DNA from 2 places in the Labrys sp. (in: a-proteobacteria) genome. Region 2 is predicted to be linked to the other one. Evidence: riboswitches for the same ligand, from Rfam matches in the RefSeq annotation. Region 2 holds a riboswitch; the other holds the start of a gene.
The links. Region 2 has a riboswitch for S-adenosylmethionine ahead of metA (homoserine O-acetyltransferase MetA). Riboswitches for the same ligand answer to the same signal wherever they lie in the genome.
Positions count from the first base shown of each region.

Region 1: it holds a riboswitch for S-adenosylmethionine, as region 2 does, so the genes downstream of both, QM672_RS17085 (O-succinylhomoserine sulfhydrylase) here and metA (homoserine O-acetyltransferase MetA) in region 2, are expected to answer to the same signal.

Region 1 is NZ_JASGFM010000018.1:35,851-41,177, reverse strand. It holds gene QM672_RS17100 (MFS transporter) at 1-1,214, shown strand, start outside; gene QM672_RS17095 (hypothetical protein) at 1,310-1,678, opposite strand; gene QM672_RS17090 (2'-deoxycytidine 5'-triphosphate deaminase) at 1,707-2,825, opposite strand; SAM riboswitch at 2,917-2,996, shown strand; gene QM672_RS17085 (O-succinylhomoserine sulfhydrylase) at 3,033-4,241, shown strand; gene xdhC (xanthine dehydrogenase accessory protein XdhC) at 4,391-5,327, shown strand, end outside.
Region 2 is NZ_JASGFM010000043.1:47,351-52,677, forward strand. It holds gene QM672_RS27380 (PspA/IM30 family protein) at 2-691, shown strand; gene QM672_RS27385 (YiaA/YiaB family inner membrane protein) at 746-1,027, shown strand; gene metA (homoserine O-acetyltransferase MetA) at 1,357-2,280, opposite strand; SAM riboswitch at 2,334-2,411, opposite strand; gene metH (methionine synthase) at 2,533-5,327, opposite strand, start outside.

The sequences.
Region 1 (5,327 bases), on a different contig from region 2:
TGGCGTGGATCGACCGCGTCAATGTCGGCTTTGCCAAGCTGACCATGCTCCAGGACCTGCAGTTCAGCGAGACGGTCTATGGCCTCGGCGCTGGTGTGTTCTTCCTCGGCTATTTCTTCTTCGAAGTGCCGAGCAACATGCTGCTCGAGCGGATCGGCGCCAAGCGGACGCTGGCTCGCATCACCATCGGCTGGGGCATCATCTGCGTCTTGATGATGTTCGTCACCAAGCCCTGGCAGTTCTATAGCCTGCGCTTCCTGCTCGGCGTGTTCGAGGCCGGCTTCTACCCCGGCGTCATCCTCTATCTCACTTATTGGTTCCCGTCGCTGCGCCGCGCCAAGGTCTTCGGCTTGTTCATGTCGGCCTCCGCCCTGGCCGGTGTCCTGGGCGGTCCGGTGGCTGGCACCATCATGACCCAGCTCGGCGGCGTGAACGGCTGGGCAGGCTGGCAGTGGGTGTTCCTGCTGGAAGGCATTCCGTCCATCCTGGCCGGCTTGGCGACCCTCTATTATCTGACCGACAAGCCCGAGCATGCCCATTGGCTGAGCGCCGACGAGCGCCAGCTGCTGATCGGCGATCTCGAGCGTGACCGCCAGACGCTCGGTCATCGCGAGCACGGCGTATTGCAGTCGCTGAAGAACCCGATCGTGTGGAAGTTCATTGCCATCTTCTTCTGCATCATCATGGCCAATTCCGCGCTGACCTTCTTCGGCCCCACCATCGTGCGGGAAGTCGGCTTTACAAATCCGGCCACGGTGGGCTGGATCATGGCGGCGATCTATGCCTGCGGCGCCGCCGGCATGATCTCCAACGGCATCCATTCCGACCGTGCCAATGAAGTGCGCTACCATTGCGGCCTGGCGGCTCTGGCCGGCGCGATCGGGCTCACCGTCCTCGGCTTCGTGGTGCCCGGCAGCGCGCCGATCGCCTTGCTGGCCCTGGGGTTGGCCGTGGTCGGCACCATGTCGGCGATCCCGGTGTTCTGGCAGATGCCCAACCACTTCCTGGCTGGTTCGGCTGCTGCCGTCGGTATCGCCCTGATCAATTCGGTGGCCAATCTCGCCGGCTTCGGCGCTCCCTATCTGATGGGCTATCTCAAGGATGCCGGTGCCATATCGAACGGCCTGTGGATCGTCGCAGTGGTCGAGGCGGCCACCTTCCTGCTGATCGTGAAATTCGTTGCGCCCTTCGAACGGCGCTCGAAACCGGCCTGAGTCCTCCCAGAGCCGGAAACTCGTGAAGGGCGGCCCGGCGAGCCGCCCTTTTTTCTTGGCTGTTTGCCGGATGCCTCAGGTGCCTATGCCGACCTTCACTTACGCTTGGCTTGCGGTCTCACGGCAAGGAGTTCGACCTTCGCCGCGCCGCTCTTGAACTTTCGCGCGGCGCCCTCGCAGACACCGGGTCCATAAGTCTGCGGGGTCGAGGAGAACTGCTCGTTGCCCGTGACATTGGCGAGCGGGCGGTTGCGCAGGGCAACCATCGCCCGCTCGAACTTGGCCCTTTTGTCAGGCTGAATCTGAAATTGAGCGGGACAATCCCGAACGATCCGAAAGGAGAAGGCAGCAGCGCCGATTTCCTCGCAACTGAAGCCTCCGAAGCACTCCATCGCTCGCGCCTGCGCAAGCGGGAACAGCAAGAGACAAAGTGCGGCGGTGGTCGCGACGACAGAGTTCTTCATGGCACCACCCTTGCGCCGGCATCGCGACTTACCGGAAATGCTTCGACAGTTTCAGCGCCTGGCCCTGATAGTTGGAGTTGAGGCCGGCACCGTAGAGGATCTGCGGGCGCTCGAGCATGCGCTCATAGATCAGGCGCCCGACGATCTGGCCGTCCTCGACGATGAAGGGGACTTCACGCGAGCGCACTTCGAGCACGGCCCGGGCCGCTTCCATGCCATCGGGCGAATAACCGAAGCCGGGGTCGAAGAAGCCGGCGTAATGCACCCGGAACTCACCCACCAGCGGGTCGAACGGCACCATTTCGGCGGCGAATTCGGGCGGCACATGCACGGCTTCCTTGGAGGCCAGGATGTAGAACTCATCCGGGTCCAGGATCATGTCGTTCTTGCCGCGATGCGGGATCGGCTCCCAGAAATCGAGAAGATCGCAGGCCGCACGCTTGTCGACATCGATCACGGCGGTATGGCGCTTGGCGCGATAGCCGATGATGCCGTCGCCGAAGCCGGTGAGGTCGACGGAGACGGCGACGCCGCCGGCAATGTCCGGATCGGGCGAGGAGACCAGGCCCATGCGGCGCTGCAATTCGCGCAAGGCGGCATCGTCGATGCGGGCTTCGCCGCGGCGGAAACGGATCTGGCTGAGGCGCGATCCCGTCCTGACCAGCACCGGGAAGGTGCGGGGGCCGATCTCGGCATAGAGCGGGCCGTCATAACCGGCCTCGACCTGGTCGAAGGCGCGGGCATGGTCGGTGATCACGCGGGTGAAGACATCGAGGCGGCCGGTCGAGCTCTTGGGATTGGTGGAGGCGAGAACGCCATCCGGCATCTTCAGGCTTTCGAGCAACGGCACGATGTAGACGCAGCCCGTCTCCAGCACGGCGCCCTTGGTCAGGTCGATCTCGTGCAAAGCGAGGTCGGCGATGCGCTCGGCGACCGTGTTGCGCGGGCCGGGCAGGAAACTTGCCCGCATGCGATAAGCCTTGGCGCCCAGGCGCAGGTCGAGGCTGGCCGGCTGGATCTGGTCCGTGGCCAAGGGCTGCTCGATGCGGACGGCGCCCGCCTCGACCAGGCCGGCAATCGCCTGTGAGGGCAGGATGCCATGGCTATGCAGAAGGCCTGGGGAGTGCAGGAGGTTCGAGGACGGCATGGCTCTCGCTTTTTGCTGCCAGTTTTGGCGTATCTTGGTCTTGCTAGACGAAACCATGCATTGACGCCATCGGGGAGTAGGGCTACTCAACAGTCTTCGTCGTGGTGGATTTGGGCCGGCCGGCTTGCAGCCACGTAAAACAACTCGCTAAAGGGCCGTGGGAAAGAGCGCTGGCGCTCGACTTGCGGCTGTTCAGGATTGCCGCAGATGACCAAACCGTTGACTTCAGCACCTTCCACCCGGGAATTGCAGCCGGCCACCCGGCTCGTGCATGCCGGCACGCTGCGCTCGCAATATGCCGAGACCTCGGAGGCGTTGTTCCTCACCCAGGGATTCGTCTACGAAAGCGCCGAGCAGGCGGAGGCCCGTTTCAAGGGCGAGGATGCCGGCTTCATCTATAGCCGCTTCTCCAATCCCACCGTGGCGATGTTCGAGCAGCGCATGGCGGAACTGGAGGGAGCCGAAGCTGCCCGCGCCACCGCCTCCGGCATGGCGGCCGTCACCGCGACCCTGATCGGCCAGCTCAAGGCCGGCGACCATGTCGTCGCCGCCAAGGCCCTGTTCGGCTCCTGCCGCTATGTCATCGAGGAATTGTTGCCGCGCTTCGGCGTGACTTCGACTCTGGTCGATGGCACCGAGCTGGCCCAGTGGCAGGCGGCGGTTCGGCCGGAAACCAAGGTGTTCTTCCTGGAAAGCCCGACCAATCCGACACTCGAGATCCTCGACATCGAGGCCATCGCCAAGATCGCCAAGAGCGCCGGTGCCACGCTGGTGGTGGACAATGTGTTCGCCACGCCGCTGCTGCAGAGCCCGCTCAAGCTCGGCGCCGATTGCGTGGTCTATTCGGCCACCAAGCACATCGACGGGCAGGGCCGCTGTCTGGCTGGCGTGATCCTGGCGTCGGAAAAGTTCATCAACGACCACATCCATACCTATCTGCGCCAGACCGGCCCCTCGATCTCTCCCTTCAATGCCTGGGTGATGCTCAAGGGCCTGGAGACGCTGGAACTGCGGGTCGAGCGCCAGATCGCCAATGCGGTCAAGGTTGCCGATGCCCTCGCTGGCCACGCGGCCGTCGAGCGCGTGATCTATCCCTTCCGCGACGACCATCCGCAGGCCGAACTGGCGCGCCGCCAGATGAAGGCCGGCGGCACGCTGGTGACCTTCGAGGTGAAGGGCGGCAAGGCGGCGGCGTTCAAGGTCGCCAATGCCTTGAAGATCACCCGCATTTCCAACAATCTCGGCGACACCAAAAGCCTGATCACCCATCCCTCGACCACCACCCATCAGCGCTTCGAGGAAGATGCGCGCCTGGGCATGGGCATCCGCCAGGGCATGCTGCGTTTCTCCGCCGGCATCGAGAGCGCCGACGACCTGATCGCCGACTTTGCGCAGGCCCTCGACAAGGCCCTGTAATCGGGGGGCTTTAGACCAGCCTGGAAGTACCGTATCTCCCGGAGGAGCCGGGGCTGGTCTTGAAGACCAGCCCACAAATGGGCTTTGGCGCGATCATCCCGAAGCGTTATCATGCCTGTGCCAAAACCGGCATGCATGCGGGCAGAGCGATGGGGATCTTCGCGACGCTGAAGGCCATGGTCGAGCGGGACGGGCGCGCCGTGCTCGTCACCATCATGGACGTGCGCGGGTCAAGCCCACGCGAAGCAGGCACGCGTATGGCCGTGCGGGCAGACGGCGCCTTTTCCGGCACGATCGGCGGTGGCACGCTGGAATGGCAGGTGCTCGCCGAAGCGCAGGCGCTGCTTTCGGCTCGGGAGGGACGCCGCATGCGCTCCCTGGACAAGGCCCTGGGACCGGACCTCGGCCAATGCTGCGGCGGCCGGGTCAGCCTGATGCTGGAGCGTCTGGAGCGGGACGATCTCGCCTGGCTGAACGAGCTTGCGACGCCGGCGGGCGGAACCTCCATCAGCATCGGCATGCCGCATGAGCGAGGCGGCTTCATCCGTCGCCGGGCCAGCGATGCCGAGGCACAGGGGCTACCCGCCGAAACGGCCAGCCGCTTCCTGCCGGACGGGCGCCTGCTCGAAAGGCTGGATCCCACAAATCCGTCTGTCTATCTGTTCGGCGCCGGTCATGTCGGCCGGGCTCTGATCCTGGCGCTGGCGCCTCTGCCGATCGACGTGGTCTGGTGCGATGCCCGGCCCGACGCCTTCCCGAGCCATGTGCCGCAGCATGTCGTGCTCCGCCGAGATGCCGAGCCCGAGCGTATCCTGGTCGGTGCGCCTGACCATGCGCGTATCGTGGTGATGACGCATAGCCACGCGCTCGATCTTGCCATCGTTTCGTCGGCTCTGGCGGCGGATCGCTTCGCCTATGTCGGCGTGATCGGCTCACAGACCAAGCGGGCTCGCTTCGTCTCGCAATTGCGGCAGGCGGGCCTGGCGGAACGGCTGATCGAAGGCATGATCTGCCCGCTCGGAATACCCGGCATCGAAGGCAAGGAGCCGGCGGTGATAGCGGCTTCCGTCGTGGCCCAGATCTTGC
Region 2 (5,327 bases):
GATGTTCAAGACCATCGTGACCTTGTTCCGCGGTGCGGCCGCAGAAGCGGAGGACAATCTCGTCGACCGCAATGCCGTGCGGATACTGGACCAGCAGATTCGGGATGCTCGGGCCGGCCTCGAACAGGGAAGGCGCGCCTTGGCGGTGGCCATCACCCAGGACAAGGCCGAGGCGCGGCGGCTCGGCGAGGTGCGCCGGCGCATTGCCGATCTCGACGATCGCGCGATCGAGGCCCTGCGCGGCGGCCGTGACGACCTGGCGGGCGAGGCCGCTGGTGAGATCGCCAATCTTGAGAACGATGCCGCGACGATTGCCGCCGCCCGGGCGACATTCGCCGAAGAGGCGGGACGGCTGCGCACGAAGCTTGCGGCAGCCGAGCGCCGCTTTCTCGAAATCGAACGAGGCAGGCGCATCACTGCAGCCGCTGAGACGGTGAATAAGCTCAAGTCCGGCTTCGCCGCCGCCGCGCCCGGTACGGCTCTCGCCGATGCCGAAAAGACGCTGGCCCGCCTCAGGCACCGGCAGGCCCATCAGGACGATGTGGAGGTTGAACTCGAGGCCCTCGACGCCGAGGCGCGCTCGGCGGCAACGGCCGAGAAGCTCGAAGCGGCAGGGTTCGGTCCCACGACGCGGACGACGGCCGAGGACGTGCTGGCGCGGCTGCAAGCGCGAGCGGCGCAGGCGGCCTGAGCCAGCATCCTTTCAACTCCTGCCTTTCAATTCTTGGAAAATCGAGACAATGCCATGGAACAGCCGAACCTGATCAAGCACTCCAATGCCTGGATGACCTTCACCTATGCCGCCTTCGCGGGCGCTGCCGGCATGGTCGGCCTCGGCATCCTGTTCATCCCGGTCGACATCTGGATCAAGGCCTACTTGGCCATGGGCACGGTGATGCTGATCCAGACCTGCGTGACGCTGACCAAGACCCTGCGCGACCAGCAGGAGGCCGGCCGGCTGCACAACCGCATCGAGGACGCCAAGACCGAGCAGTTGCTGATGCGCATGGATCGCGCCAAGGATTGAGGGAATTCCGGGGGCGCGGGCGTCTCGGGCGCTCTTTGAATGCGATGCGAGAAGGAGGAGGGAACGGGCAAAATACTCATAGGGGCGAACCTAAGGCGAGAGCTGCGACGCCAAACGCTCCTTCGCCCCGTTCTCACGGGGAGAAGGTAAAGATGAGGGGCAGCGCAAACCTTGAAAAACCGGGCATTGCGGAGCCCCTCACCTCTATCCTCTCCCCGTAAGAACGGGGCGAGGGGGCTCGGACGTGGAGCATAATCTCCAGCTCGGTCATCTCGCCCGACCCTCAAGTTGGCGTCTATGGGCAGGGTGCCCTCTGTGCCCGGAAGGCCTCAGCGTCCCTTGCCGACCTCGCTCAGATCGTAGGACGTCGTCTGGTAGATCTCGTTGATCCAGTTGCCGAACAGGAGATGGGCGTGGCTGCGCCAGAAATTGCGCGGCGGGAAGGACGGGTCGTCATAGGGGAAGTAGTTCTTCGGCAGCTTGATCGGCACGCCTGCGTCGACATCGCGAAAATATTCATCGGCCAGCGAGGTCGATTCATATTCGACATGGTTGAACAGATAGAGCCGGTTGCCTTGTTGCTCGTGAATGAGACAAACGCCGGTTTCGTCCGAATCCATCAGGATCTCCAGCTCGGCGTTCTTGCGCACGTCCTCGCCGCGCACCTCCGTCCAGCGCGAGACGGGGACGTGGAAGTCGTCCGAAAAGCCGTTGAGATAGATCGAGGAAGGCTTGCGGTTGTGGTGCTGGTAGACGCCGAAGGCCTTCTCCGTGAGCTCATATTTGGGAATGCGATGGAAATGCCAGATGGCCGCCATCGCCCCCCAGCACACGTTCAGCGTGGAATGCACGTTGGTCGTGGTCCAGTCGAGGATCTGCTCGAGCTCCTTCCAATAGGTCACCTCCTCGAAGGGGAGGGTCTCCACCGGTGCGCCGGTGATGATGAAGCCGTCGAACTTGCGCTCGCGTACTTCTTCCCAGGTTTCGTAGAAGGCGAGCAGATGCTCTTCCGAGGTGTTCTTGGCGCGATGGCCGCCGACCCGCACCAGCGAAAGTTCGACCTGCAGCGGCGTGGCCCCGACCAGGCGCGCCATCTGCAATTCGGTGCGGATCTTGTTGGGCATCAAATTGAGCAGGCCTATCTGCAGCGGGCGGATGTCCTGCCGGATGGCGGCGGTTTCCGTCATCACCCGCACCCCTTCGCTGACCAGGGTGGAGAAGGCGGGCAAGGTATCCGGAATCTTGATAGGCATGTTGCACTCGATCGACGTTGGGCCTGCCGGAACAATGCCGCAGGCCCACGGATGGAATGCATCCAGCGGCCCTTTAGCGAGTTGTTTAACGTGGCTGCAAGCCGGCCGGCCAAATCACCACGGGAGAAGAGTTAATCCTGCGGTGATTGGAAATCAATGGTGTTCCTGGGAGCGCGGGCGTCCTCGCCCGCTCTTGCCGTCCTGAGGGCGAAGCGCTTCCAAGGGCGGGCGAGGATGCCCGCGCTCCCAGGTCTATTCCGCCGCCTCCTTGACGCCGGGCACATAGTTGAGCACCGGCGAAAGCCAGCGCTCGACCTCTTCCACGCTCATGCCCTTGCGGGCCGCATAGTCCTCGACCTGGTCCTGCTCGATCTTCGATACCCCGAAATAATAGGCATCGGGATGGGCGAAATAGAGCCCGGACACCGAGGCGCCCGGCCACATCGCATAGCTTTCGGTCAGCTGCACGCCGATGCGAGCCTCGGCGTCGAGCAGGCGGAACAGCGTGCCCTTCTCGGTATGGTCGGGCTGGGCGGGATAGCCGGGGGCAGGGCGGATACCGCGATACGGCTCGCCGATCAGTTCGTCGGGGGCCAGGTTCTCGTCGGCCGCATAGCCCCAGAACTCCTTGCGCACGCGCTCATGCATGCGTTCGGCGAAGGCCTCGGCGAAGCGATCGGCCAGGGCCTTGACCAGGATCGAGCCATAGTCGTCATTGGCACGTTCGAAGCGATGGGCGATCGCTTCCTCTTCCATGCCGGCGGTAACCACGAAGCCGCCGAGATAGTCGCCCTGGCCGCTGGTTGCAGGCGCGACGAAATCGGAGAGGGCGACGTTGGCCCGGCCGTCGCGCTTGGTGAGCTGCTGGCGCAAGGTGTGCAGGCTGGCGAGTTTCCGGCCGCGGCCCTCGTCCGTATACAGATGTATATCGTCGCCGACGGCATTGGCCGGCCAGAAGCCGATCACGGCCTTGGGGTGGAACCACTTCTCTTCGATGATGCGGGCGAGCATGGCCTGGGCATCGTCGAAGAGCTGGCGAGCGGCCGCACCCTGCTTCTCGTCGGAGAGGATGGCGGGATAGCGCCCCTTGAGCTCCCAGGTCTGGAAGAAGGGTGTCCAGTCGATATAGCGCGCCAGCTCGGCGAGGTCGTAATTCTCGAACACGCGCGTGCCGAGGAAGCCCGGCCTGGGGGCGACGAAGCCGGTCCAGTCCACCTTGTGGGCGTTGGCCCTGGCCTTGGCGAGCGGCAGGCGCAGTTTGTCGGCCTCGCTGCGGGCATGGGCGGCCGCGACCTTGGCATATTCGGCCTGGACGGTCTCGACATAGCCTGGCTTGATCGTCGGCGAGAGCAGGCTGGAGACCACACCGACGGCTCGGCTCGCATCCGTCACATAGACGGCCTGGCCACGGTCATAGCGCGGATGCACCTTCACGGCGGTGTGGACGCGGCTGGTGGTGGCTCCCCCGATCAGCAAGGGAATGTCGAAGCCCTCGCGCTCCATCTCCGCGGCGACATGCACCATTTCATCGAGCGAGGGCGTGATCAGGCCGGAGAGGCCGATGATGTCGACCTTCTCCTGGCGCGCGACTTCGAGGATCTTGGCAGAAGGGACCATCACGCCGAGATCGATGATCTCGTAATTGTTGCAGGCGAGCACGACGCCGACGATGTTCTTGCCGATGTCGTGCACGTCGCCCTTCACGGTGGCCATCAGCACCTTGCCGGCGCTCTGGCGGACCTGCCCGCCATTGGCCGCCTTCTCCGCTTCCATATAGGGCAGCAGCACTGCCACGGCCTGCTTCATCACGCGGGCCGACTTGACCACCTGGGGCAGGAACATCTTGCCCGAGCCGAACAGGTCGCCCACCACGTTCATGCCGGCCATCAGCGGGCCTTCGATGACGTGCAGCGGGCGCTCTGCCGCCAGCCGGGCTTCCTCGGTGTCCTCGTTGATATAGTCGGTGATGCCGTTGACGAGGGCATGTTCGAGGCGCTTTTCCACCGACCAGCTCCGCCAGGCGAGATCCTGGACCTTGGCCTCCTTCGGGCCTGCGCCACGGAAGCGTTCGGCTAGCGCCAGCAGGCGCTCCGTCGCGTCGTCCAGGCGATTGAGCACCACGTCCTCGCAGGCCTCGCGCAACTCCGCATCGATGGATTCATAGACGGCAAGCTGGCCGGCATTGACGATGCCCATATCCATGCCGGCCTGGATGGCATGGTAGAGGAACACGGCGTGCATGGCTTCGCGCACGGGTTCGTTGCCGCGGAAGGAGAAGGAGAGATTGGAGACGCCGCCCGAAATATGGGCGTGGGGCAGGGTTTCCCTGATCTGCCGCGTCGCCTCGATGAAGGCGACACCATAGCCGTTATGCTCCTCGATGCCGGTGGCGACGGCGAAGATGTTGGGATCGAAGACGATGTCCTCGGGCGGGAAACCGGCTTCCTGCGTCAGCAGCTTGTAGGCCCTGGTGCAGATCTGGACCTTGCGTTCCAGCGTATCGGCCTGTCCCTGTTCGTCGAAGGCCATCACCACCACGGCCGCGCCATAGGCACGCACCAGGCGGGCGTGATGAAGGAAGGCTTCCTCGCCTTCCTTCATGGAGATCGAATTGACCAGTGGCTTGCCCTGGACGCATTTCAGGCCGGCCTCGATGATCGAGAATTTCGAGGAATCGATCATCACCGGCACGCGGGCGATGTCCGGTTCGGCCGCGATCAGGTTGAGGAATTCGACCATGGCCTTTTCGGAATCGATCAGGCCTTCGTCCATGTTGATGTCGATGACCTGGGCGCCATTGGCCACCTGGTCGCGGGCGATATCGAGGGCGGTGGCGTAGTCGCCGGCGGTGATGAGCTTGCGGAACTTGGCGGAGCCGGTGACGTTGGTGCGCTCGCCGACATTCACGAAGGGGATGGTGGTGTCGAGCGTGAAGGGTTCCAGGCCCGACAGCTTCATCCTGGGCTCAGCTTCGGGAATGGCGCGCGGCTTGTGGCGACCCACGGCCTCGGCAATGGCGCGGATATGCTCCGGCGTCGAGCCGCAGC